Regions from separate parts of the Rhodopseudomonas parapalustris genome, predicted to be linked through region 1. Evidence: predicted binding sites of a transcription regulator. Region 1 holds the regulator's gene; each other region holds the start of a gene.
What was found. Region 1 encodes PhoB, which activates phosphate uptake and scavenging genes when phosphate is short. Its sites were predicted from a motif close to TGTCATNNANCTGTCAT; they were not measured.

Region 1 (7,640 bases):
GAGATCGAAAGGGCCGGACTGGGAGGCGAATGGCAGCGATGCCAAGGGGCAGGCTTTAGTCTCCCTCCCCCTTGCGGGGAGGGTGGCCGGCCGTAAGGCCGGTCGGGTGGGGGTAGCCACACGCTCAGTGCTCGGAGCACCCCCACCCCGGCCTCCGCTTCGCTCGGCCGACCCTCCCCGCAAGGGGGAGGGGCACGACGGCCGCTTCGCTCACATGGGAAGAAGTAACTACGCCACCGCGCCGAGGCACCAAGCCAGGATGCCCTTCTGCGCGTGCAGGCGATTTTCGGCTTCGTCGAACACCACAGACTGCGGGCCGTCGATCACTTCGTCGGTGACCTCCTCGCCGCGATGCGCCGGCAGGCAGTGCATGAAGATCGCGTCCTTGTGGGCGAGCGACATCAGCTTGGCGTTGACCTGATAAGGCTTGAGCAAATTGTGGCGGTGCTCGCCGTCCTTGTCGCCCATCGACACCCAGGTGTCGGTGACGACGCAGTCGGCGCCGCGCACCGCCTCTTCGGGATCGGTCCCGATGCTGATCGCCGCGCCGCTCTGCTTGACCCAGTCGCGCAGTGCCTTGCTGGGCGCGAGTTGCGGCGGGGTGGCGATCTTGAGCTTGAAGTCGAAGCGCTGTGCGGCGTGAGCGAACGACGCCAGCACGTTATTGTCGTCGCCGGTCCAGGCGATGGTGCGTCCCTTGATCGGGCCGCGATGCTCCTCGAACGTCATCACGTCGGCCATCACCTGGCACGGATGCGACTTGCGGGTCAGGCCGTTGATCACCGGCACGGTGGCGTTGGCGGCGAGCTCCAACAGCGCCTCGTGATTGAGGATGCGGATCATGATGATGTCGACGAAGCGCGACAGCACCCGTGCGGTGTCGGCGATGGTCTCGCCGCGGCCGAGCTGCATTTCGGTGCCGGTCAACATGATCGACTCGCCGCCGAGCTGGCGCATGCCGACGTCGAACGACACGCGGGTGCGGGTCGACGGCTTGTCGAAGATCATCGCCAGCGTCTTGCCGGCGAGCGGCTTGTCGGCATCGGCGTTCGCCTTGCGCTTCGCCTTCATGGCGACGGCGGCGGCGAGCATGTTGCGCAGTTCCGAGGTCGGCAGTTCGGTGAGATCGAGGAAGTGCCGCGGCATGTTGTTGCTCATCACACCGCCTCCTTCTGCGCCGCCTGTCCGGCAAGCGTGACGCAGGCGCGCTCCAAACGGCCGATCGCCTCGTCGAGCTCGGCTTCGCTGACGATCAGCGGCGGCAGCAGGCGCACGACGTTGTCGCCGGCACCGACGGTGAGCAGCTTCTCGGCCCGCAGCGCCGCGATCAGTTCCGGCGACGGCACCACCGCCTTCAGGCCGAGCAGCAATCCTTCGCCGCGGATCTCGCTGACGACCCGAGGATGCCGATCGACGACGCCGGCGAGCTTCTGCTTCAGCAGCAGCGACATCTTCTTAACGTGGTCGAAGAATCCCGGCTGCAGCATCACATCGAGCACCGCATTGGCGACCGCGACCGCCAGCGGATTGCCGCCGAAGGTCGAGCCGTGCGCACCCGGCGCCATGCCCTTCGCGGCTTCGGCGGTCGACAGACACGCGCCGATCGGAAAGCCGCCGCCGAGTGCCTTGGCCAGCGCCATGATGTCAGGCGCGACGCCGAGCCGCTTATAGGCGAACAGCTCGCCGGTGCGGCCCATGCCGGTCTGCACTTCGTCGAAAACCAGCAGCAGGCCGTGCGCGTCGCACAGCTCGCGCAAGGCCCGGAAGAACGCCAGCTCAGGCGAACGCACGCCGCCCTCGCCCTGCAGCGGCTCGATCAGGATCGCCGCGGTCTCCGGACCGATCGCCGCCTTCACCGCGTCGATGTCGCCGAGCGGAAGCTGGTCGAAACCTTCGAGCGGCTTGCCGTAGCCTTCCAGGTACTTTGCCGAGCCGGTGGCGGCGAGCGTGCCGAGCGTGCGGCCGTGGAACGCGCCTTCGAAAGTAATCACCCGGGTGCGCTCGGGCGCGCCCTTCGAGAAGTGATAGTGCCGCGCCATCTTCAACGCGCACTCGACCGCTTCGGCGCCCGAATTGCAGAAGAACACCATGTCGGCGAAGCTCTGCTCGCACAGCCGCTCCGCCAGCCGTTCGCCCTCAGGGCTCTTGAACAGGTTGGAGACGTGCCACAGTTTGGTCGCCTGCTGCTGCAAGGCTTCGACCAGATGCGGATGGCAATGGCCGAGCGCGTTGACGGCGACGCCACTGGTGAAATCCAGATAGCGCTCACCGTCGGTCCCGTGCAGCCATACGCCCTCGCCGCGCTCGAACGCGACATCCGCTCTGGCGAAAACCGGGAGGAGATGGGACGTTGCAACGCTCTGAGACATAGCCGATCCGATCGGAAAAAAGCGGGCCGCCGGCCGGACGCGTCACGCGCATGACACGAACGCAGTCAGGGACAACGTACCCCGGAAACGAAACGTGCCGCCTTTCCAGGCGGCACGTGGCATTATTTTAGAAGCGTCGAACTCACTGTCAACACGGAGCTTCGACGAAGTGCTGCCAGAAAAGCACTACTTCTGCAGTTTGTTGTGGCTTCGCGGACTCACTCACAGGAGAAGGTGTGGACGCACCGGGTCGGACTCTTGCGCCCGAGTCACGGCATATTGTAGCCTTTTGCCTGTCGGGTACGACATCTCGTGCGCGGTTTGTAATCCATTTCGAGTTCTCGGATGAGGCGTAACGCCGGGGCGGCAAGGGTCGTCCGGCGAGCGCTAAGGGATTCTGACAGCAGAGATTTTGACGACCTCACAGCCGCGGTTCCGCGCCGCCCTTCGGCGCCCGCGGCAGGAAGGGATAGAACTATGACGGCATTGACCTGGACCGACGAGCGCGTCGAGCAGTTGAAGAAATTGTGGGAGGGCGGGCTGTCGGCGAGTCAAATTGCCGCTGAGCTGGGTAACGTCACCCGCAACGCCGTGATCGGCAAGGTCCACCGCCTCGGCCTGTCGGGCCGGGCCAAGAGCCCGACCTCGGCAGCTCCGCGGCCGCGCAAGGCGCGTCCGGTGCAGCAGATGATGAGGGTGAACCGTCCGGTGGCCCGTGGCAACACCGCCTTGGCACACGCCTTCGAAGTCGAAGCGGAGCCGGATCCGGTCACGTTCGACAACGTGGTGCCGATGAACCAGCGGCTGTCGCTGCTCGAACTCAACGAAGCCACCTGCCACTGGCCGGTCGGCGATCCGTCGAGCCCGGAATTCTTCTTCTGCGGCGGCAAGTCTCTGCCGGGCCTGCCGTACTGCGCGCATCACTCGCGCATCGCCTATCAGCCGGTCGGCGACCGCCGCCGCGCTGCGCCGAAGACCACCCGCTAGACTGACGCCGCCAGCCCAAGGCCGCGGCAAACCGCGCTCGCGCAGCGCAGGGCTGCGCGGCCCTGCCAAACTGTCATCGCCCGCAAAAGCGGGCGGCCCAGTATGCCAGAGCGTCCGTTACTTCCCGCCCACTTACTGTAATCCTGAATCCTCCGCTTGCGCGGAGGATGACGCTGCTATGTTGGGCTAAGGCCGCGGCCGAACGATTGCAAAAGCGGTAGGGTCGGCAAAGTCGCGCCGTGCCCACGGATTACAACATCACGCTCGCGGTCATCGTGATTTGAAAAGAGCCTTTTGGTGGGCACGCTTCGCTTGGCCCACCAACATCGCAAACCTGCTAACAACTACGATGGGCTGCCTTCCACCTTGGCGAAGCGGTCGTCGAGAGCGTAGCCGGCGCCGCGGACGGTGCGGATCGGATCCTGCTCGCGGCCGATATTGAGCAGCTTGCGCAGGCGCCCGATGTGGACGTCGACCGTGCGCTCGTCGATGTAGATGTCACGGCCCCAGACGCCGTCGAGCAGCTGCTCGCGGCTGAACACCCGGCCCGGATGCTCCAAGAAGAACTCGAGCAGGCGATATTCGGTCGGGCCGAGATCTATCGGCCGGCCTGAACGCGCCACCCGACGCTTGTCGCGGTCGAGTTCGAGGTCGCCGTAAGCCAGCACGGTAGCAAGCCGCTCGGGCGCTGCGCGGCGCAGCAGGCCCTTCACCCGTGCCAGCAGTTCCGGCACCGAGAACGGCTTGACGATGTAATCGTCGGCGCCGGTCGCGAGACCGCGGACCCGCTCACTCTCCTCGCCACGCGCCGTCAGCATGATGATCGGCAGTTGCTTGGTTTCCGGCCGTGCCCGCAGCCGGCGGCACAGTTCGATGCCGGACAGGCCCGGCAGCATCCAGTCCAGGACTACCAGGTCGGGAATCCGTTCCTTCATCCGGGTGTCGGCGTCGTCACCGCGCGCCACCGTTTCGACCTCGTAACCTTCAGATTCCAGATTGTATCGCAGCAGCGTCGTCAGCGCTTCCTCGTCTTCGACTACCAGAATGCGCGCAGCCATCGTCGTCCTCGTCTCAGTGTCGTCTCGATACGCCCCTGGCGGCCGGCCCGGCGGGCCGGCGGCCAGATCTGCGTCAGTTACCGGGGGTCGCGTTCGCGAAGGTGGTCATATCGCCCTTCGGACGCTTGTCCATGATCTGCTGACCCTCGATCATGTAGAACACCGTCTCGGCGATGTTGGTCGCATGATCTCCGATCCGCTCGATGTTCTTGGCGCAGAACATCAGGTGGATGCAGAACGAGATGTTCCGCGGGTCTTCCATCATGTAGGTGAGCAGTTCCCGGAACAGCGACGTGCAGATCGCGTCGACTTCCTCGTCGCCGTTCCACACCACCATCGCGGCCGGCAAGTCGTGCGCCGTGTAGGCATCCAGCACCGCCTTGACCTGCGACTGCACCAGATCGGTCATGTGCTCGAGGCCGCGGATCAGCTTCAGCGGATGGAAGTCGCTGTCGATCGCGTTGACACGCTTGGCGATGTTCTTCGACAGATCGCCGATCCGCTCCAGATCGGTGGCGACCCGCATCGCGCCGACGATGTCGCGCAGGTCGACCGCCATCGGCTGACGTCGGGCGATGGTGAGCACCGCGCGCTCTTCGATATTGCGCTGCATCTGATCAATCTCGGCATCGGCCGCGACCACGCGCGAGGCCAGCGCGACATCGCGCCGGATCAGCGCGTCGACGGAGTCGACGATCTGGCGCTCGGCCAGGCCGCCCATCTCCGCGACCTGCCGGGTGAGTTCCTGCAGATCGCCGTCGAACGCCTTGGTGGTGTGTTCGAATCCCATATCCGTGCTCCTCGCCCGCGGCGTCAGCCGAACCGGCCGGTGATGTAGTCCTGGGTGCGCCGATCGCTCGGCGAGGTGAAGATCTTGTTGGTCGGGCCGAACTCGATCAGCTCGCCCAGATACATGAAGGCGGTCGATTCAGACACGCGCGCCGCCTGCTGCATGTTGTGGGTGACGATCGCGATGGTGTACTGCTCCTTCAGCTCGTCGATCAGCTCTTCGATCTTGGCGGTGGAGATCGGATCGAGCGCCGAGCACGGCTCGTCGAACAGGATCACTTCCGGCCGCACCGCGATGGTACGCGCGATACACAGCCGCTGCTGCTGACCGCCGGACAGGCTGAGACCGGAGGCGTTGAGCTTGTCCTTGACCTCGTTCCACAGCGCGGCGCCGCGCAGCGCCTTTTCGACCCGCCCGTCCATTTCCGATTTGGAGATCTTCTCGTACAGGCGGACGCCGAACGCGATGTTCTCGTAGATCGTCATCGGGAACGGCGTCGGCTTCTGGAACACCATGCCGACCCGGGCGCGGAGCAGGTTGAGGTCGAGCTTGGGGTCGAGAATGTTGGTGGTGTCGAGCAGCACCTGCCCCTCGGCGCGCTGTCCCGGATACAGGTCGTACATCCGGTTGAAGATGCGCAGCAGAGTCGACTTGCCGCAGCCCGAGGGGCCGATGAAAGCGGTGACCCGGTTGGCGGCGAGCGCGAGATTGATGTGCTTCAGCGCGTGGTTCTGGCCGTAGTAGAAATTGAGGTCACGCACGGTCACCTTGGCCGGGCCGTCCGGCTGGGCGCCGATCAGCGGCATCGCGGACGGAACGCTGGTGGCGATCGAGATCTCGGTCATTTCGTGGTCCTCTCGGCGCCGATGATGCGCGCGCCAATGTTCAGGGCAAGCACGGTGAGGGTGATCAGCAGCGCGCCGGTCCAGGCGAGCTGCTTCCAGTAAGCGTAGGGGCTCTGGACGAAGTTGTTGATGGTAACCGGCAGGTTGGCCATCGTCTTGGTCAGATCCAAGCTGAAGAACTGGTTGCTGAGCGCGGTGAACAGCAGCGGCGCGGTCTCGCCGGCGACGCGGGCCGTCGCCAGCAGGATGCCGGTGATCAGACCGGCGCGCGCCGCCCGATAGGCGATCCGGCGGATCACCAGCGAGCGCGGCAGACCGAGCGCGGAGGCGGCTTCGCGCAGTGAGCTCGGCACCAGCAGCAGCATGTCCTCGGTGGTGCGCACCACCACAGGGATCACGATCACCGCCAAAGCCAGCGCACCGGCGAGCGCCGAGAACCGGCCCATCGTCACCACCACCGCGCCGTAGATGAACAGGCCGATGATGATCGACGGCGCGCTGAGCAGGATGTCGTTGATGAAGCGGATCACCGAGGTCAGCTTGTCGTGCTTACCGTATTCGGCCAGATACGTGCCGGCGAACAGCCCGAGCGGCGCGCCGATTCCGACGCCAAGAATGGTCATCAGAACCGAGCCGACGATGGCGTTGAGCAGACCGCCGGTGGTCGAGCCCGGCGGCGGCGTGTTCTGGGTGAGCACTTCGAGATTGAGGCCTGCGAGGCCGTTCCAGAACAGCGTGAACAGGATCAGCGCGAGCCAGGTGACGCCGAACAGTGCGGCAGCCGAGCACAGCACCTTGATCACCACGTCGTTGCGATGACGCCGCTTGTAGATCGGATTGTCGAGGTGGATCGGCGTCATGTTACTTGCCCGCCTTCAGTTCGAGCCGCAGCAGCAGCAGCCGGGCGGCCGCCAGCACCAGGAAGGTCAGAATGAACAGCAACAGGCCGAGCAGGATCAGGCCCGATTGATGCAGGCCGTCGCTCTCGGCGAATTCGGAGGCGATCGCCGCCGAGATCGTGGTACCGGGCGAGAAGATCGACCCGGTGATCCGGAACGAGTTGCCGATGATGAAGGTGACCGCCATGGTCTCGCCGAGCGCACGGCCGAGCGCCAGCATCACGCCGCCGATCACGCCGACCCGCGTGTAGGGGATCACCACGCTGCGCACCACTTCCCAGGTCGTGCAGCCGACGCCGTAGGCTGCTTCCTTCAGCACCGGCGGCACGGTCTTGAACACGTCGACCGAGATAGCGGTAATGAACGGCAGCACCATGATGGCGAGGATCAGCGCGGCGTTGAACAGGCTGAGATAGGACGGCGGGCCGGCGAAGATGTCGTTCAACACCGGGATATCGGCGAAGATCGCGATCATGAACGGCTGGAAGTGATAGGCCAGGAACGGCCCGAGCACGAAGAAGCCCCACATGCCGTAGATGATCGACGGGATACCTGCGAGCAACTCGATGGCGAGGCCGATCGGGCGGCGCAGCCACATCGGGCACAGCTCGGTCAGGAAGATCGCGATTCCGAGACCGACCGGGATCGCGATCACCATCGCGATCAGCGAGGTCACCAGCGTGCCGTAGATT
Region 2 (7,640 bases), on a different contig from region 1:
ACCGGCCAGTTCGGCGGGAACGGCAGATAGGGCAGGTGGTCGTACCAGACCGGATCGTGCAGGCAGAGCGACTTGTAGCGCTTGCGCCAGCTATCGCCGGGCCGCTCGTTCTTCTCGATGATAATGGTCGGCACGCCGAGCTGGCGCAGCCGCGCGCCGAGCGCGATGCCGCCCTGGCCGCCGCCGATGATCACGCAATACGGCTGTCGCGTGATGCCGAGCTCGGCGGCCTCGGCGTCGCGTTCTTCCTTCCAGGTCTTGCGGCTGGGATCGGCGCCGTGCTTGACACCCATCGGACGCTGAAAGCCTTGCGGCTCTTCGAAGCCCTTCAGTTCGGCCATGGTGGTGAGCAGCGTCCAGATCCGGCCCTCCTTGATGCGGAGATGGCCGACGCCGCGGGCGAGCGCGGTGTCGAACTGGATGAAGCACTCGACGATGCCGTCGGCCTCGGCGGCGTCCTCGCCATCGGCGATCCGCCAATGCGACGGCTTGGTGTCGGCGAGCCGCGCGCCGAGCATGTCGCGGACCTGATCCTTACCCTCCATGGTCTTGATGTTCCAGGTGAAGGCGATGAGGTCGCGCCAGTAGCAGTCGGTCTGAAACAGATCGACCGCCCGGTCGATGTCGCCGGCGCTGAGCGCATCGTCGAGCTGGCCGAGGAGCGTGGTGACTTTGCCGTTCGGTGCGGTGTCGAGCATGTTTGTCCTCCCATCGTGATTTGTTGCGGCGCGATAGGCGCTCTTGTTAGTTCGACGATCCTAACATCGGCCGCCCGGGAGGCGAGGGCGAAGCCGGTGCGGTCCAGCAATCGTGATCATGCGTTCGCAGGCGCATCATGGGCGCCGCAAACCTGATTGCGCGAGAATCGGAAGAGGATCGGCGAGCGCGCTTGCGGCGCGGGGCGCTCAGCCCCAGCTCTGCAGCCGCCGGAGCTGCGGCGTCTTCTTGTGCTGATGGTCGGCCATCCGGCCGAGCAGGGTATCGAGCTCGGTGATCGCCTTGAACAGATAGGGGCCCTTGTTCAGCATCACGCATTCGGCGCGCGCTGCCATCGCGGCATCGGTCATCTCGCCGCGCGACGGAGTGCCTTTCTTCACCAGATGCTCGAGGACCTGGGTGGCCCAGATCACCGGCACATGGGCGGCCTCGCCGATCCACAGGATCTCCTCCTGCATCTCGGCAAGCCGGGCAAAGCCGATCTCCACCGCCAGATCGCCGCGCGCGATCATCACCGCGGTCGGCTGCCGGCCGGCCGCCTGGACCAGGATGTCCGGCAGGTGCGCGACCGCATCCGGCGTCTCGATCTTCAAGACCAGCGACAGCTTGTGCCAGTCGTCGGGCCGGCGTTCGGCGAGTGCCGCCTGCAGCATCTTGACGTCATCGACTGACTGCACGAACGAGAATTCGACGCCGTCGGCATGGGCCGCGACGAAATCGAGATCGGCGCGGTCCTTGGCGGTGAGCGCAGGGATGTCGAGCGGCGTATCCGGGAAGTTCAGGCCTTTTTCCGGCTTCAGCCGGAAGCCGGTGTCGGCGGTGGCGGTGACGCGGCCGAGCAGACCCCAGGCGGTCTTGCGCTCGATCCGGACGCAAAGCTTGCCGTCGTCGACGAACACCCGGGCGCCAACCGCGGCGCGCGTCAGCGGATCGGGCAGGGTGCATTCCACCGCGAAGTGCTCTTCGTCGAGATCGATCCGCTCGAATTCGCCCTGCGCCACGATCGCCACCAGATCGCCGGTGACGATGCGGTCGCGGCCGTCGGGCGTGCGCGCGGCGCCGGTGCGGATCTTCGGTCCGGCGATATCCATCAGCACCTTCATCCGCCGGCCGGTGGCTTCCTCGGCGACGTGCAGATGATTGATCATCCGCTGCCAGGCGGCGGCATCGTCGTGGGCGCAATTGATCCGCACCGCCTCGACTCCGCGCTCGGCGAGCCGCAGCATGAAGGTCGCATCGTCGGCGGCTTCGCTCGGGCAGGTGACCAGCAGGGCGGAGCGGCGGGCGCCGGACAGCGGCCCGAACAATTCGGCGCTGCGGGTAGCTAGATCATGCTCGCCGGCGAAGAACTGCTTCGACGATGGTCGCAGCATGTCCGGCTCGCCTGCCAGCGCCGCCAGTGTGGCGCGCACCGCGAGCAGCGTCGGCATCACCCGGCTTTCGAGCCGGCCGAGCGACGACAGCCCCAGCGCCATCAACGAATGCTGCAGCGGGCGCAGATCATGATGACGCAGCGCCAAGTAGTGCGCGAGATTCGCAGCGCTTTGGCCGAACCCAGGGCGATGGATCTGATCCGCCCAGCCGGCGATGCGCGCCCGGCTGTCGGTCTCGATCTCCGTGATCAGCGTGTCGAGCTTGTGCTTGAGACGGAGAATGTCGGTTGGCATCGCTGGCATCCCGCGGGTTCAGGCGGCCCGGAAGGCCGCATCCCACCCGCTCTAGGAGCGCTGGATGAAACCGATGTGACAGGCCATGCTGCGCTGCCTCAGACTTTCTTCTGAAGCGCTTGACGCGTGAGTGTGCCCCAGCCTGAATGCGACTCGTTTGCTGACCTTTGCGGAGCCTGCGCGTGCCCATCACCCTCTTTGGCATCAAGAACTGCGACACCATGAAGAAGGCTCGGGCCTGGCTCGACGGCCACGGCGTCGCCTACACGTTCCACGACTACAAGGCCGCGGGAATCGATCAGGCGCATCTGGAACGCTGGGCGAAGCAGGCCGGCTGGGAAACGCTGCTCAACCGCGCCGGCACAACCTTCCGCAAGCTCCCCGAGACGGACAAAGCGGATCTTTCGGAAGCCAAGGCGATCGCGCTGATGCTGGCGCAGCCGTCGATGATCAAGCGCCCGGTGCTGGAGCACGGCCGCAAGCTGCTGGTCGGTTTTCGTCCCGAAGCTTACGCAGAGCTGTTCGACTGATCGTGAGCACCCGTCGGCACGTCACCGCCGGGAGTTTCCCCCAGGTGCGACCGCCCGCAAACGCTGCCCAGCTTTGCATCTTGCACAAGGCTCGCGAATAGCTGCATAGTCGGATCAGAAAAATCGGGCCGAGCGCCGATCGAGGCGCTTCGAGCACCGGTTCCAAAAAGGAGACATCGGTCGAGCGCGTCGGCACCGCGCGCGGTCGATGGGGGGAATTTGCTTGGCCGATGACATCATCCTCGAAACCAACGGGTTGACCAAAGAATTCGCCGGCTTCTTTGCCGTGCGGGACGTCAATCTGCGGGTCCGCCGTGGTCACATTCACGCGCTGATCGGCCCTAACGGGGCCGGTAAGACTACGTGTTTCAATCTGCTCACCAAGTTCCTGCGGCCGTCCGCGGGGCAGATTATGTACAAGGGACGGGACATCACCGCGATGGCTCCGGCCGACGTCGCGCGGCTCGGTCTGGTGCGTTCGTTCCAGATCTCGGCGGTGTTCCCGCATCTGACTGCGTTGGAGAACGTTCGGGTCGCGCTGCAGCGGCAGCACGGCTCGTCGTTCGACTTCTGGCGCTCCAAGAGCGTGCTCGACAAGTACAACCAGCGCGCGCGCGAGCTGCTCGACGACGTCGGCCTGAGCGAATTCGCCGACACACCGGCGGTGGAGATGGCCTACGGCCGCAAGCGCGCGCTGGAGATCGCCACCACGCTGGCGCTCGATCCGGAAATGATGCTGCTCGACGAGCCGATGGCCGGCATGGGCCACGAGGACATCGACAAGATCGCCACGCTGATCAAGCGGATCTCGGCGAAGTACACGATCCTGATGGTCGAGCACAATTTGAGCGTAGTCGCCAATCTGTCGGATGTGATCACCGTGCTGACCCGCGGTCAGGTACTGGCGGAAGGCAACTACGCCGACCTCACGCAGGACCCGCGGGTCAAGGAAGCCTATCTCGGAGCGGGTCATGGTTGAGGCGACGACATTGCAGCGGCCCGCATCGTCGGCCGCAGGCGCGGCACTGCTGAGCGTGCGCGACCTGCAAGCGTGGTACGGCGAATCCCACATTCTGCACGGGATGAATTTCGAGGTCCGCGAGGGCGAGGTGGTGACGCTGCTCGGCCGCAACGGCGCCGGCAAGACCACCACGCTGAAGTCGGTCATGGGCATCGTCGCCAAGCGCAGCGGCAGCGTCACGTTCGACGGGACCGATATCGGCCGCGCGTCATCGGACAAGATCGCCCGTCGCGGCATCGCGTTCTGTCCAGAGGAACGCGGAATCTTCGCCAGCCTCGACGTTCGCGAAAACCTGATGCTGCCGCCGCAGGTTCGGCCGGGCGGGCTGTCGCTCGACCAGATCTTCGAGCTGTTCCCGAACCTGCGCGAACGGCTGAAGAGTCAGGGCACCAAGCTCTCGGGCGGCGAGCAGCAGATGCTGGCGATCGCGCGAATCCTGCGCACCGGCGCCCGTTTCCTGATGCTCGACGAGCCGACCGAGGGGCTCGCGCCAGTGATCATCCAACAGATCGGCCACACCATCGCGCGGCTGAAGAAGCAGGGCTTCACCATTCTTCTGGTGGAGCAGAATTTCCGCTTCGCCGCCACGGTGGCCGACCGCTACTACGTGGTCGAGCACGGCAAGATCATCGACGGCTTCGCCACTTCCGAGCTCGAAGCCAACATGGACAAGCTCCATACCTATCTCGGCGTCTGACGGCGGGACTGGTGGAATCCACGAAAGACTGAGAGCAAGATGGATATCAACGTCCCCGCTCTGTTGGCGCAACTTCTGGTCGGCCTAATCAACGGCTCGTTCTACGCGCTGCTCAGCCTCGGCCTCGCCGTGATTTTCGGCATGCTCAACATCATCAACTTCGCGCACGGCGCGCTGTACATGATGGGCGCGTTCTGCGCCTACTTCCTGCTCAACATCGCCGGCCTCGGCTATTGGTGGGCGCTGCTGCTCGCCCCGATCATCGTCGGCGTGTTCGGCATGGTGATGGAGCGCACGCTGCTGCAGTGGCTGTCTGGGCTCGATCATCTCTACGGCTTGCTGCTCACCTTCGGTGTCGCGCTGATCATCCAGGGGGTGTTCCAGAACTATTTCGGATCTTCCGGTCTGCCTTATGCGATCCCCGAGCAGCTTCGTGGCGCGATCAATCTCGGCTTCATGTATCTGCCGGTGTATCGCGGCTGGGTGGTGGTGTTCTCGCTGGTGGTGTGTCTGCTCACCTGGTTCCTGATCGAACGGACCCGGCTCGGCGCCAATCTTCGCGCTGCCACCGAAAACCCGACACTGGTGCGCGCGTTCGGCATCAACGTGCCGCGGATGATCACGCTGACCTACGGCCTCGGCGTCGGGCTGGCGGCACTCGCCGGCGTGCTGTCGGCTCCGATCAACCAGGTTCGGCCGCTGATGGGCGCCGATCTGATCATCGTGGTGTTCGCGGTGGTGGTGATCGGCGGCATGGGATCGATCATGGGGTCGGTCATCACCGGATTCGCTCTCGGCGTCGTCGAGGGGTTGACCAAATATTTCTACCCCGAGGCATCCAACACCGTGGTGTTCGTGCTGATGGTGCTTGTGCTGCTTGTGAAACCCTCGGGCCTGACCGGACGGGCAACCTGACATGACCACGATTACACAGAATTCCGTCCCGTCCACGACCCGCCGCCCGGTGCGCGACGAGATGATCGCCTTCTGCATCATGACCGCGCTGCTGTTGGTGGTCCCGTTCACCGGGGTCTACCCGTTCTTCGTGATGCAGGGGCTGTGCTTTGCGCTGCTCGCCTGCGCCTTCAATCTGCTGATCGGCTATGGCGGCCTGCTGTCGTTCGGCCACGCGATGTTTCTCGGCACCGCCGGCTACGTCAGCGGCCACGCGCTGAAGGTGTGGGGGCTGCCGCCGGAACTGGCGATCGTCGCCGGCACCGCGGCGTCGTTCGGCCTCGCGGTGGTGACCGGGCTGATCGCAATCCGCCGCCAGGGCATCTATTTCGCGATGATCACGCTGGCGCTGTCGCAGCTTCTGTATTTCATCTATCTGCAGGCGCCGTTCACCCATGGCGAAGACGGAATCCAGGGCATTCCGCAGGGCAAGCTGTTCGGCTTCATCGATCTGTCCAACACCGACACGTTGTATTTTGTGGTGCTGGCCGGCTTCCTGATCGGCTTCCTGATCATCTACCGCGCCATCAACTCGCCGTTCGGCGAGGTGCTGAAGGCGATCCGCGAGAACGAGCCGCGCGCGGTGTCGCTCGGCTACAAGACAGACCAGTACAAGCTGCTTGCCTTCATCCTGTCGGGCACGCTGGCGGGCTTCGCCGGTTCGCTCAAAGTGTTCGTGGCGCAGAACGCATCGCTGACCGACGTGCACTGGACGATGTCGGGCGAAATCGTGCTGATGACGCTGGTCGGCGGCCTCGGCACCGTATTCGGCCCGGTGGTCGGTGCCTTCGTGATCATTGCCATGCAGCAGTACCTCGCCGGATTCGGCCAGTGGGTCACGGTGATCCAGGGTGTGATCTTCGTCGCCTGCGTGCTGACCTTCCGCCGCGGCATCGTCGGCGAGATCGGGCATCTGTTCAAACGGTCGCTGTAGGGCTGTCCTTTAGGGCGCTTCATCGTTTGATTGAAGCAGACTTTGCCCTCTCCAACGGGACGGAGTCCTCATCCTGAGGGAGCCCGGCAAGGCCGGGCGTCTCGAAGGATGAGGAGCCGCAGGGCCTGAGGCGCATGGTTCGCGACGCCGCTTCGCGCGTCCTCACCATGAGATTGTGCCTGTTGTAAGCACTCCGAGGCACGCCCCCGATTCCATCAAAAACAGAACCTGCTGCTCTATACAAAAGCGGCGAGCCGTGCAGTGAGCTCGGCTCGCCGGCCTTCAATGCGCTTCAACCTGTCGGTTGCCCGCGATCAGCGCGGGCAACCGAGGGCTCATCAGTCAGAGATTGCGGCTGGTGCCGTGGTCCAGCGGCAGCTCGGCTTCGCCGTCGGAGCGGGGTTCGCGGCGCGGATGCGCGGCTCGCTTGCGCGGGCGTGACAGCTCGACCGCATCCGTCATCAGCTTCTCGACGTCAGCGGTGTATTTCGGCAGCGGCCCGATCGCTTCGGTCTCGGCAACGGCGACCGTCACGGGCTCGCTGGAGGCGGCGGACCGTGTGTCTGTCGTCGGTTCGGCCGGCGCCGGGCGGAGCGCCGTCAGCACGTTGGGCAGCACATCCGGCTCCAGCTCGGGCGGCGGCTCGGCAGGGCGCGACACCGTGTCGACTGTGACTGCGGCCCCGACAGTCTCGGAAGCAGGGGCGGCCGCTCCGGTCGTCGCAGTGGCTGTTTCGCCGTTAGGCTCGGCCGGCTCGGGCTGGCGGGCGATCGGTTCGAGGCGTGCGACTTCGATAGGCGCGGGCTCGCTTCGGATCGGCTCGGCGCTGACAGGTTCGCTGCGAACAGCCTCGCTCCGAGCCGGCTCGGTGCGAACGGCAGAGCCCGCGTCGGCCAGCACCTGCCGAACCAATTCGCGGGTGTTGTGGTCATCGACCGGAATGCCGTCCGGCCAGCGCAGGCTGCGTTGCGGAGCGGGCTCGATGCGCGACGCCCGTTGCTCCATCGCCCGCTCGGCGATCAACGCCTCGCGCCGCGCAGTACCGCGCCGCGGCATGATCAGATTGCGGACATCGATCTCGCTGGATTCGAATTCGGGCTCGCCGAAGTCGTGGCCGCCA
Region 3 (7,640 bases), on a different contig from region 1:
GCGTGGTGCAGATGGCGAGCGCCGAGGAAGCGCTGGTGATCGACGCGCTGGCCGACGGCATCGACCTGAAGCCGTTCTTCGACCTGATGGCGAACGAGCAGGTGCTGAAGGTCTTTCACGCCGCCCGCCAGGACATCGAAATCGTCTGGCACCGCGCCGGCATCGTGCCGCATCCGATCTTCGACACCCAGGTCGCCGCGATGGTCCTGGGCTATGGCGACAGCATCGCCTACGACCAGCTCGTCGAGCGCATTACCGGCCACCGCCCCGACAAGACCCACCGCTTCACCGACTGGTCGCGCCGCCCCCTCACCGAGGAGCAGGTGCACTACGCGGTCTCCGACGTCACCCATTTGCGCGATGTGTTCGCGGCGCTCGATGCCGACCTGAAGAAGCGCGGCCGCAGCGATTGGGTCAGCGAGGAGATGGAGGTCCTGAGCTCGCCGAGCACCTACGACGTCCATCCCGAGCGCGCCTGGGAGCGGCTGAAGACCCGCGTCCGCAAGCCGAAAGAGCTCGCGGTGTTGATGGAGATCGCCGCCTGGCGCGAGCAGGAGGCGCAGAGCCGCGACGTGCCGCGCTCGCGCGTGCTCAAGGACGACGCACTGGGCGACATCGCCACCCACGCGCCGACCTCGCTGGAGAGGCTCGCCAGCCTGCGCTCGCTGCCCAAGGGCTTCGACCGCTCGAAATGGGGCACCGAGATCATCGCAGCGGTGCAGCGTGGGCTCGCGCGGGATATGGCGGCGCTGCCGAAGATCGACAAGCCACGCAACAACTCCAACGGCACCGCGATCGTCGAACTGCTCAAAGTGCTGCTGCGGATGACCTCGGAGCGCCACGCCGTCGCCGCCAAAGTGATCGCCACCGTCGACGATCTCGAACAGATCGCGGCCGACGACAATGCCGATGTCGGCGCGCTGCGCGGCTGGCGCCGCGAGCTGTTCGGTGAAGCGGCGCTGGCCCTCAAGCACGGCCGACTGTCGCTCGCGATCGAGCGCGGCAGGGTCATCCAGGTCGAGCGCAACGGCGCGACGGCGGGGTCAAGCGCAGGTCAATGATCGTTCGACCGCAGCCTAATCTGTTTCAACTGTTCTTTCTGGTTCAGGGCTCGGTGGTGCAGCGGATCTTTCCGCAGGCACTGGTCATCGCCGGCCTGTCGGTCGCGGTGGTGTGGGCGCATCATGCCTATCCGGGCCTCGTCTCCGACTTCAACAGCGCGCCGTTCACGGTGCTCGGCATCGCGCTGTCGATCTTCATGGGCTTCCGCAACAACGCCTGTTACGACCGCTGGTGGGAAGCGCGCCGCCATTGGGGCGAGCTGATCTGCCTGAGCCGTAATCTGGCGCGGCAGACGCGGATCCTGCCGTGCGCCGGCGACAATCAGGAGCGCAGCCGTCGGAAGCTGCTGACGCTGGCGATGGCGTTCGCACAAGCCCTGGTGCTGCATCTTCGTCCGGGAAGCGACACCATCAAGGTGACGCGCCACCTCAGCGCCGAAACCCGCGCGCGCTATGAGGCCAGCCGCAACGCGCCCGAAGTCATCCTCTCGGCGATGCAGGCCGAGCTCGCGTCGCTCCACCGCAGCGGCGAGCTGCGCGACATCCCGTTTCAGATCCTCGACCACACCATCGGACAGATGGCGATGGTGCAGGCCGCGTGCGAACGCATCCGCTCGACGCCGGTACCGTTCGGCTACTCGCTGCTGCTGCACCGAACCGCTTACGTGTTCTGCTTTCTGCTGCCGTTCGGCTTCGCCAACACTCTCGGCTGGCTGACGCCGTTCGCCACGGCGCTGGCGGCCTACACCTTCTTCGGCCTCGACGCGCTCGGCTCGGAGCTCGAAGAACCGTTCGGGCAGTTGCCCAACGATCTGCCGATCGCCGCGCTGGCCGACACCATCGAGATCAATCTGCGCGAGGAGCTCGGCGAAACCGATCTGCCGCCATTGCCGGCGCCGGTCGACCACATTCTGGTCTAAACGGCCGCGGGCGGCGCGGACTTCAGCGCAGCACGATCGTCCCTGAGCGCCCGACCATCTTGGCGAGTTGCTTGAACCGGCTGCCGACGCGGTCGGCAACGAGATCGACGAGGCTGTGCTCGAACACCAGCATCAACTTGCGGCCTTCGGTGCGGAAATGCGTGGCGGGCAGAACGCCCGGCCTCGCCGCACTGATCAGATGCGCGACCCGGAACGCGGCGCCGAGCAATCGCGCACGGTCGTTGAGCGCGTCGGTGACCAATTCGCGCGCCGACAACGGCGGCTCGTTCTGTTCGCTGAAGCCCGCGTAGCGGTAGTACACGGACAAACCCATGAAGGCGCGGTCGCGATGGGTGACGTCACCGAAATTAGCGTTGGCGATCAGCGACAGCGTCTGCTCGCCGCGATGATCGGGGTGCACCCGCCAGCCGACATCGGACATCAGGCAGGCGGCGCGGCGCAGCCGGCGATCCTCGTCCGTCTCCCGCACCTTGGCGACGCGGAACAGCCGGTCGGTCCACTCGATCAGTTCCTCGGCGTGACGCGACGAGCGCGACAGCAGCCGGTTCAAGTTCTGCGCGGCGCACAACAGCCCGTCCTTGGCGCGTTCGGCAGGCGGCAGTTGCTCGTACAACAACCCTTCGCGCACGCCATAGGTCGAAAACACGATCATCTTCGGCTTGGCGATACGAATGACGTATTCGAGCACGAGCGCCGCGTAGGCCAAAAGTGGCCGCCGCGCATCGGCGATGACTTCGATGTCGGCGAGCTGATTGGCGGCGGCGAGGACGCGAAGCCGCTTTGCGAACCGCAGCGCTTCGGCCGCAGGAATCGAATAGCCGTGCATCACCTGGAGCGAGTAACCGCTTTGGATGATGTGGATGCGGGCCAGCGCGCGCCAGGTCCCACCGACCGCGTAGAAATTCCGGCCGCGCCCGGTTTTGAGCGGCCCGGATTCGGAAAGCAATTGCTGGGCGATCCGTTCGGCGCGCTTGAGTGATTTCTGCGAGGCGTCCTGCAAAGCCAGGCTGCCCAGCGGCAACGTCACGCCCTTGCGCACCGCGCTGCCACGGACCTCGATCAGTTCGAGCGAGCCGCCGCCGAGATCGCCGACGATTCCGTTGGGCTTGTGCACGCCCGAGATGACCCCCAGCGCCGAGAGTTTGGCTTCCCGCGGCCCCGACAAAATCTCGATGGTGACACCGCAGATCCGTTCGGCTTCGGCAATGAAATCTGGGCCGTTCTTGGCATCGCGACAGGCGGCGGTCGCGATCGCGAACACCTTGCCGACCTTCATCACCCGGATCAGCGCACGAAACCGCCTCAGCGCGACCAACGCCTTGTTGACCGCATCCGTGGTCAGCAGCCCGGTGGTCTGAACCTCGCGGCCGAGGCCGCACAGCGCCTTCTCGTTGAACACGGTGACCAGGCTGCGCGCCAGCGCCTCGTAAACCACGAGGCGCACGGAGTTCGAGCCGATGTCGATAACGGCGACGCTGGGTTCGCGCCTGTGCGGCTGCTTGCTCAACGTCGACGCCCCTTAGGAAGACTGCTGCGACTGCTGGCGCTCGGCCCGCCGGGTGAGCCGACGGGGCGAGGATTCCTGGAGCGACTTCCCACGGCCGGACAGACTCGGATTGGTCATGAAGTAGTTGTGGACGTTGAAGGGCTCCTCGCCCTTGGCGGCCTTCATACGCGTCGACGATCCGTCCGGCAACAACCGCCAGCTCTGCTCGGTATCTTTCAGATTGGCGACCATGATCTGTTCCAGCACCTGCTGATGCACGGTCGGGTTGAGCATCGGGCACAGCACCTCGACGCGGCGATCGAGATTGCGCGGCATCAAGTCGGCGGACGAGATGTACACCGCCGCCTTGGCGCTGGGCAGACCGTAGCCGTTGCCGAAGCAGTAGATGCGGCCGTGTTCGAGGAACCGGCCGATGATCGACTTCACCCGGATGTTGTCGGACAGCCCCGGCACGCCCGGCCGCAGACAGCAGATGCCGCGAACGACCAACTCGACCGAGACCCCTGCCCGCGACGCCTCGTACAGCGCGTCGATGATCTCCGGATCGACCAGCGCATTCATCTTCAGCCAGATCGCGGCCGGCTTGCCGTGGCGAGCGTAAGTGGTCTCGCCGCGAATATGCTCCAGCATCGTCTTGCGCAGCGTGATCGGCGACACCGCCATCTTCTCGATATCGCTCGGCTCGGCGTAGCCGGTGATGTAGTTGAACACCCGCGCGGCATCGCGGCCGAGGATCGGATCCGACGTGAAGTACGACAGGTCCGTATAAATACGCGCCGTCACCGGATGGTAGTTGCCGGTGCCGGTGTGGATGTATGTCGTCAGAGTGCCGCCCTCGCGCCGCACCACCAACGACAGCTTGGCGTGGGTCTTGAGCTGCAGGAAGCCGTACACCACCTGCACACCGGCGCGCTCGAGGTCGCGCGCCCAGCGGATGTTGGCTTCTTCGTCGAACCGCGCCTTCAGTTCGACCAGAGCGGTGACCGACTTGCCGGCCTCGGCCGCTTCGGCCAGAGCCCGCACGATCGGCGAGTTGTTGGACGTGCGGTACAGCGTCTGCTTGATCGCGACGACGTCGGGATCGCGCGCCGCCTGCTGCAGGAACTGGACGACGACGTCGAACGATTCATACGGATGGTGGACGATCAGGTCCTTCTGCCGGATCGCCGCGAAGATGTCGCCGCCATGGTCGCGGACCCGCTCCGGGTGCCGCGGCACATAGGGCACGAATTCGAGATCGGGACGGTCGACCCGGGTGAGCTGCGACAGCTCGTTCATCGCCAGCACGCCGTCGACCAGAAACGCCTCGTCGTCGGCAGCGCCCAGCGCCCGCTGAACGAACATGCGCAGCTCTTCCGGCATGGCCGCGTCGACTTCCAGCCGGATCACCGATCCGCGGCGCCGCCGCTTCAGCGCGGTCTCGAACAGCCGGACCAGATCCTCGGCCTCTTCTTCGATTTCCAGTTCGCTGTCGCGAATGATCCGGAACGAGCCCTGCCCCTTGACGTGGTAGCCGGGGAACAGCCGTCCGATAAACAGCGAGGTCGCCTGCTCCAGCGTCATCACCCGCACGGTCTGATCCTTGCCGTTCGCGGGCAGCCGGATGAAGCGGTCGATCCGCGCCGGCATCCGGATCAGGGCGTTCATCGGCTTGCCGTCGGAGACCCGCGCCAATTGCAGGCCGATGGTGAAGCCGAGGCTCGGGATGAACGGGAACGGATGCGCCGGGTCGATCGCCAGCGGCGTCAGCAGGGGAAAGATGTTGTGGAGGAAGTGGTCCTCGATCCAGGTCCGTTCGGCCTTGGTCGCATCCCTGCCATCCAGCAAAATGATACCGGAGTCAGCCAACACCCCGCGAAGGTCACGCCAGATCGACTGCTGGTCGCTGGCGAGCCTCGAAACGGCTTCATTGATCAGCCCGAGCTGTTCGGACGGCGTCAGCCCGTCGGGACTGCGCTCGGTGATGCCCTCCCGGATCTGCGCCTTGATGCCGGCGACGCGGACCATGAAAAACTCGTCGAGATTGTTCGCCGAGATCGACAGGAACCGCACCCGTTCCAGCACCGGATGGTGTGGATTGACCGATTCTTCGAGCACGCGCCGATTGAAATGCAGCCAGGACAACTCGCGATTGATGAATCGCTCGGGGCCCGCGGCGATCACCGATGCCGGCTCGGTCTCGCCTTTTTTCTCTTCGATCGCAATCACTTGCTCGGAGTCCATGAAAAACTGATCCAGAGTAGGATGGAGCGCACCGCGGCTGCGGCGCCGCGAGACAATGCTGACGCTGCATGACGTTTCCATGACATTGAGGAACGAGGTGCAGAATCCGTCAAGCGGCGCGCCTTCCCGCCATGCATCGGCTGCGGCGGATCAGTCGTCGCGCAGCACTTCGGAGGCGAGCGCCCTCGTCACGGGGCGGCCAAGGCGTAGCGCCATGGTGTCGAGCTTTTCAACAACCTGACGGGCGGCCACGAACGACCGGTCGATCCTGTTGGCAAGGTAGCCGACCAGGGCGGCGTCGATGCACATCTGGCGGTCGGCGCAGAATTTGACGATCAGCGCCCGAAACAGCGCATCGTCCGGCGGCAGCAGCGACACCACCGGCACGGTCCGCAGCCGCGACCTCAGGTCGCGCAATTCCACCGGAAAGGCGGACGGCGCGGTCCGGCCGGTGAACAGCACATAGGCCTCGTCTTCCCGCGCCATATTCATCAGGTGAAACAGCGCACGCTCGTCGAAGCTGCCGGGGACGAGATCCTCTACGACCAACGCTCCGGTTGCCAGCGCGCCGGGCACCGCCGCCGCATTGAGCGCCTGCGCCGCCGTCGATCGGGCCCCGGCCAGCTCGGCCCAGATCGCCGCCAGATGGCTTTTGCCGCATCCCTCGGGGCCCACCAGCATCATGATACGGTTGGGCCAGTCCGGCCAGCTCTCGATCAGCGAGAGTGCCGCGGTATTGGCCGAACCTTCCAGGAAATCCTCGCGCGACAGGCTTTCGGCGTGCGGCAGGTCAAGGGCTAGTTGTCGAGGTTCAACGCGAACTGCCACGGGGCGCTCCATGCCGGCCCGCACTTGCGGCCGGCCGACGCGGTCAACGGCTGGGCTCGATCGTGCTCATGTGCCGCATCCACTCGACGAGATAGAAGGAGACGGAAAGCAAGGTCAAGACGGTCACCGCGCCCATCAGAAACAGGTCGTAAGGCATCGGCTCGAAGCCGAAGGCCAGCGCCCCGAGCACCATCGCCGCAAACGCGACCTGCGCGACCGTGTTCAGCTTCGACACCATCAGCGGCTTCATCGGGATCGGCTTGCCGAACACCCAGGAGATCATCACCGCGCCGACGATCATGATGTCGCGCGACACCACCAGGATCACAAGCCAGCGTGGGATCGCGCCCCAGATCCCGAGCGAGACGTAGATCGAGACCAGCAGAGCCTTGTCCGCGAGCGGGTCGAGCAACGCGCCGAGTTCACTCGCCATGTTGAACCGCTTCGCCAGGAACCCGTCGACCGCGTCGCTGACCCCGGCCACCACGAACACCGCGAAGGCGATCGCCATCTCGTTGGACGCAATCGCCCAGACCACGACCGGCACCAACAGGATGCGGCAGAGCGTAATGATGTTGGGTATGCTCACACGACGTTCCCGGCTTCCGAGCCAAATCCGCCGAAAAAGCTCGACTTTCGACGGTTGAGCGGGCTGGTTTTCTACATAGACCATGCTGGGTCCCCTTGCGAGCCATTGCACGCTGGCGGAATCCGACGTAACCACCCCAAAACATCGGCTGGGCGCGGACAAGCGGGACTTAGGTCTAGCTTCGTTGCGCCGGCTGAATCGACGGCGGGCCTCGCCCTGGCGACGTATGCCCGGGTGCCGCACAGCTTGAATTGGGAAAACCGGGCATGACCGAGCGGAAGCACGGCCTCACCTACGCCGACTCCGGCGTCGACATCGATGCGGGCAACCGGCTGGTCGATCTGATCAAGCCGATGGTCCGCGCCACGGCACGGGCCGGCGCGGATTCCGAGATCGGCGGCTTCGGCGGCCTGTTCGATCTGAAGGCGGCCGGCTTCAAGGATCCTGTTCTGGTCGCGGCCACCGACGGCGTCGGCACCAAGATCAAGGTC

Region 2: M9H71_RS11795 (pyruvate kinase) is a predicted target of PhoB. The motif match lies at 2,449-2,465, and genes of this name have one in related genera.
Region 3: M9H71_RS09660 (RNA degradosome polyphosphate kinase) is a predicted target of PhoB. The motif match lies at 5,801-5,817, and genes of this name have one in related genera.

The regions. Positions count from the first base shown of each region.
Region 1 is NZ_JAMKBZ010000010.1:130,873-138,512, reverse strand. Features, by position in the region: gene argF (ornithine carbamoyltransferase) at 229-1,158, opposite strand; gene M9H71_RS11495 (acetylornithine transaminase) at 1,158-2,369, opposite strand; gene M9H71_RS11490 (GcrA family cell cycle regulator) at 2,847-3,356, shown strand; gene phoB (phosphate regulon transcriptional regulator PhoB) at 3,701-4,414, opposite strand; gene phoU (phosphate signaling complex protein PhoU) at 4,488-5,204, opposite strand; gene pstB (phosphate ABC transporter ATP-binding protein PstB) at 5,228-6,049, opposite strand; gene pstA (phosphate ABC transporter permease PstA) at 6,046-6,909, opposite strand; gene pstC (phosphate ABC transporter permease subunit PstC) at 6,911-7,640, opposite strand, start outside.
Region 2 is NZ_JAMKBZ010000011.1:36,247-43,886, forward strand. Features, by position in the region: gene M9H71_RS11790 (NAD(P)-binding domain-containing protein) at 1-698, opposite strand, end outside; gene M9H71_RS11795 (pyruvate kinase) at 906-2,384, opposite strand; gene M9H71_RS11800 (ArsC family reductase) at 2,567-2,914, shown strand; gene M9H71_RS11805 (ABC transporter ATP-binding protein) at 3,138-3,893, shown strand; gene M9H71_RS11810 (ABC transporter ATP-binding protein) at 3,886-4,632, shown strand; gene M9H71_RS11815 (branched-chain amino acid ABC transporter permease) at 4,672-5,547, shown strand; gene M9H71_RS11820 (branched-chain amino acid ABC transporter permease) at 5,549-6,520, shown strand; gene M9H71_RS11825 (DUF4407 domain-containing protein) at 6,863-7,640, opposite strand, start outside.
Region 3 is NZ_JAMKBZ010000008.1:102,662-110,301, forward strand. Features, by position in the region: gene rnd (ribonuclease D) at 1-1,061, shown strand, start outside; gene M9H71_RS09650 (bestrophin family protein) at 1,058-1,981, shown strand; gene ppx (exopolyphosphatase) at 2,004-3,509, opposite strand; gene M9H71_RS09660 (RNA degradosome polyphosphate kinase) at 3,522-5,732, opposite strand; gene M9H71_RS09665 (chromosomal replication initiator DnaA) at 5,883-6,560, opposite strand; gene M9H71_RS09670 (CDP-alcohol phosphatidyltransferase family protein) at 6,604-7,149, opposite strand; gene purM (phosphoribosylformylglycinamidine cyclo-ligase) at 7,416-7,640, shown strand, end outside.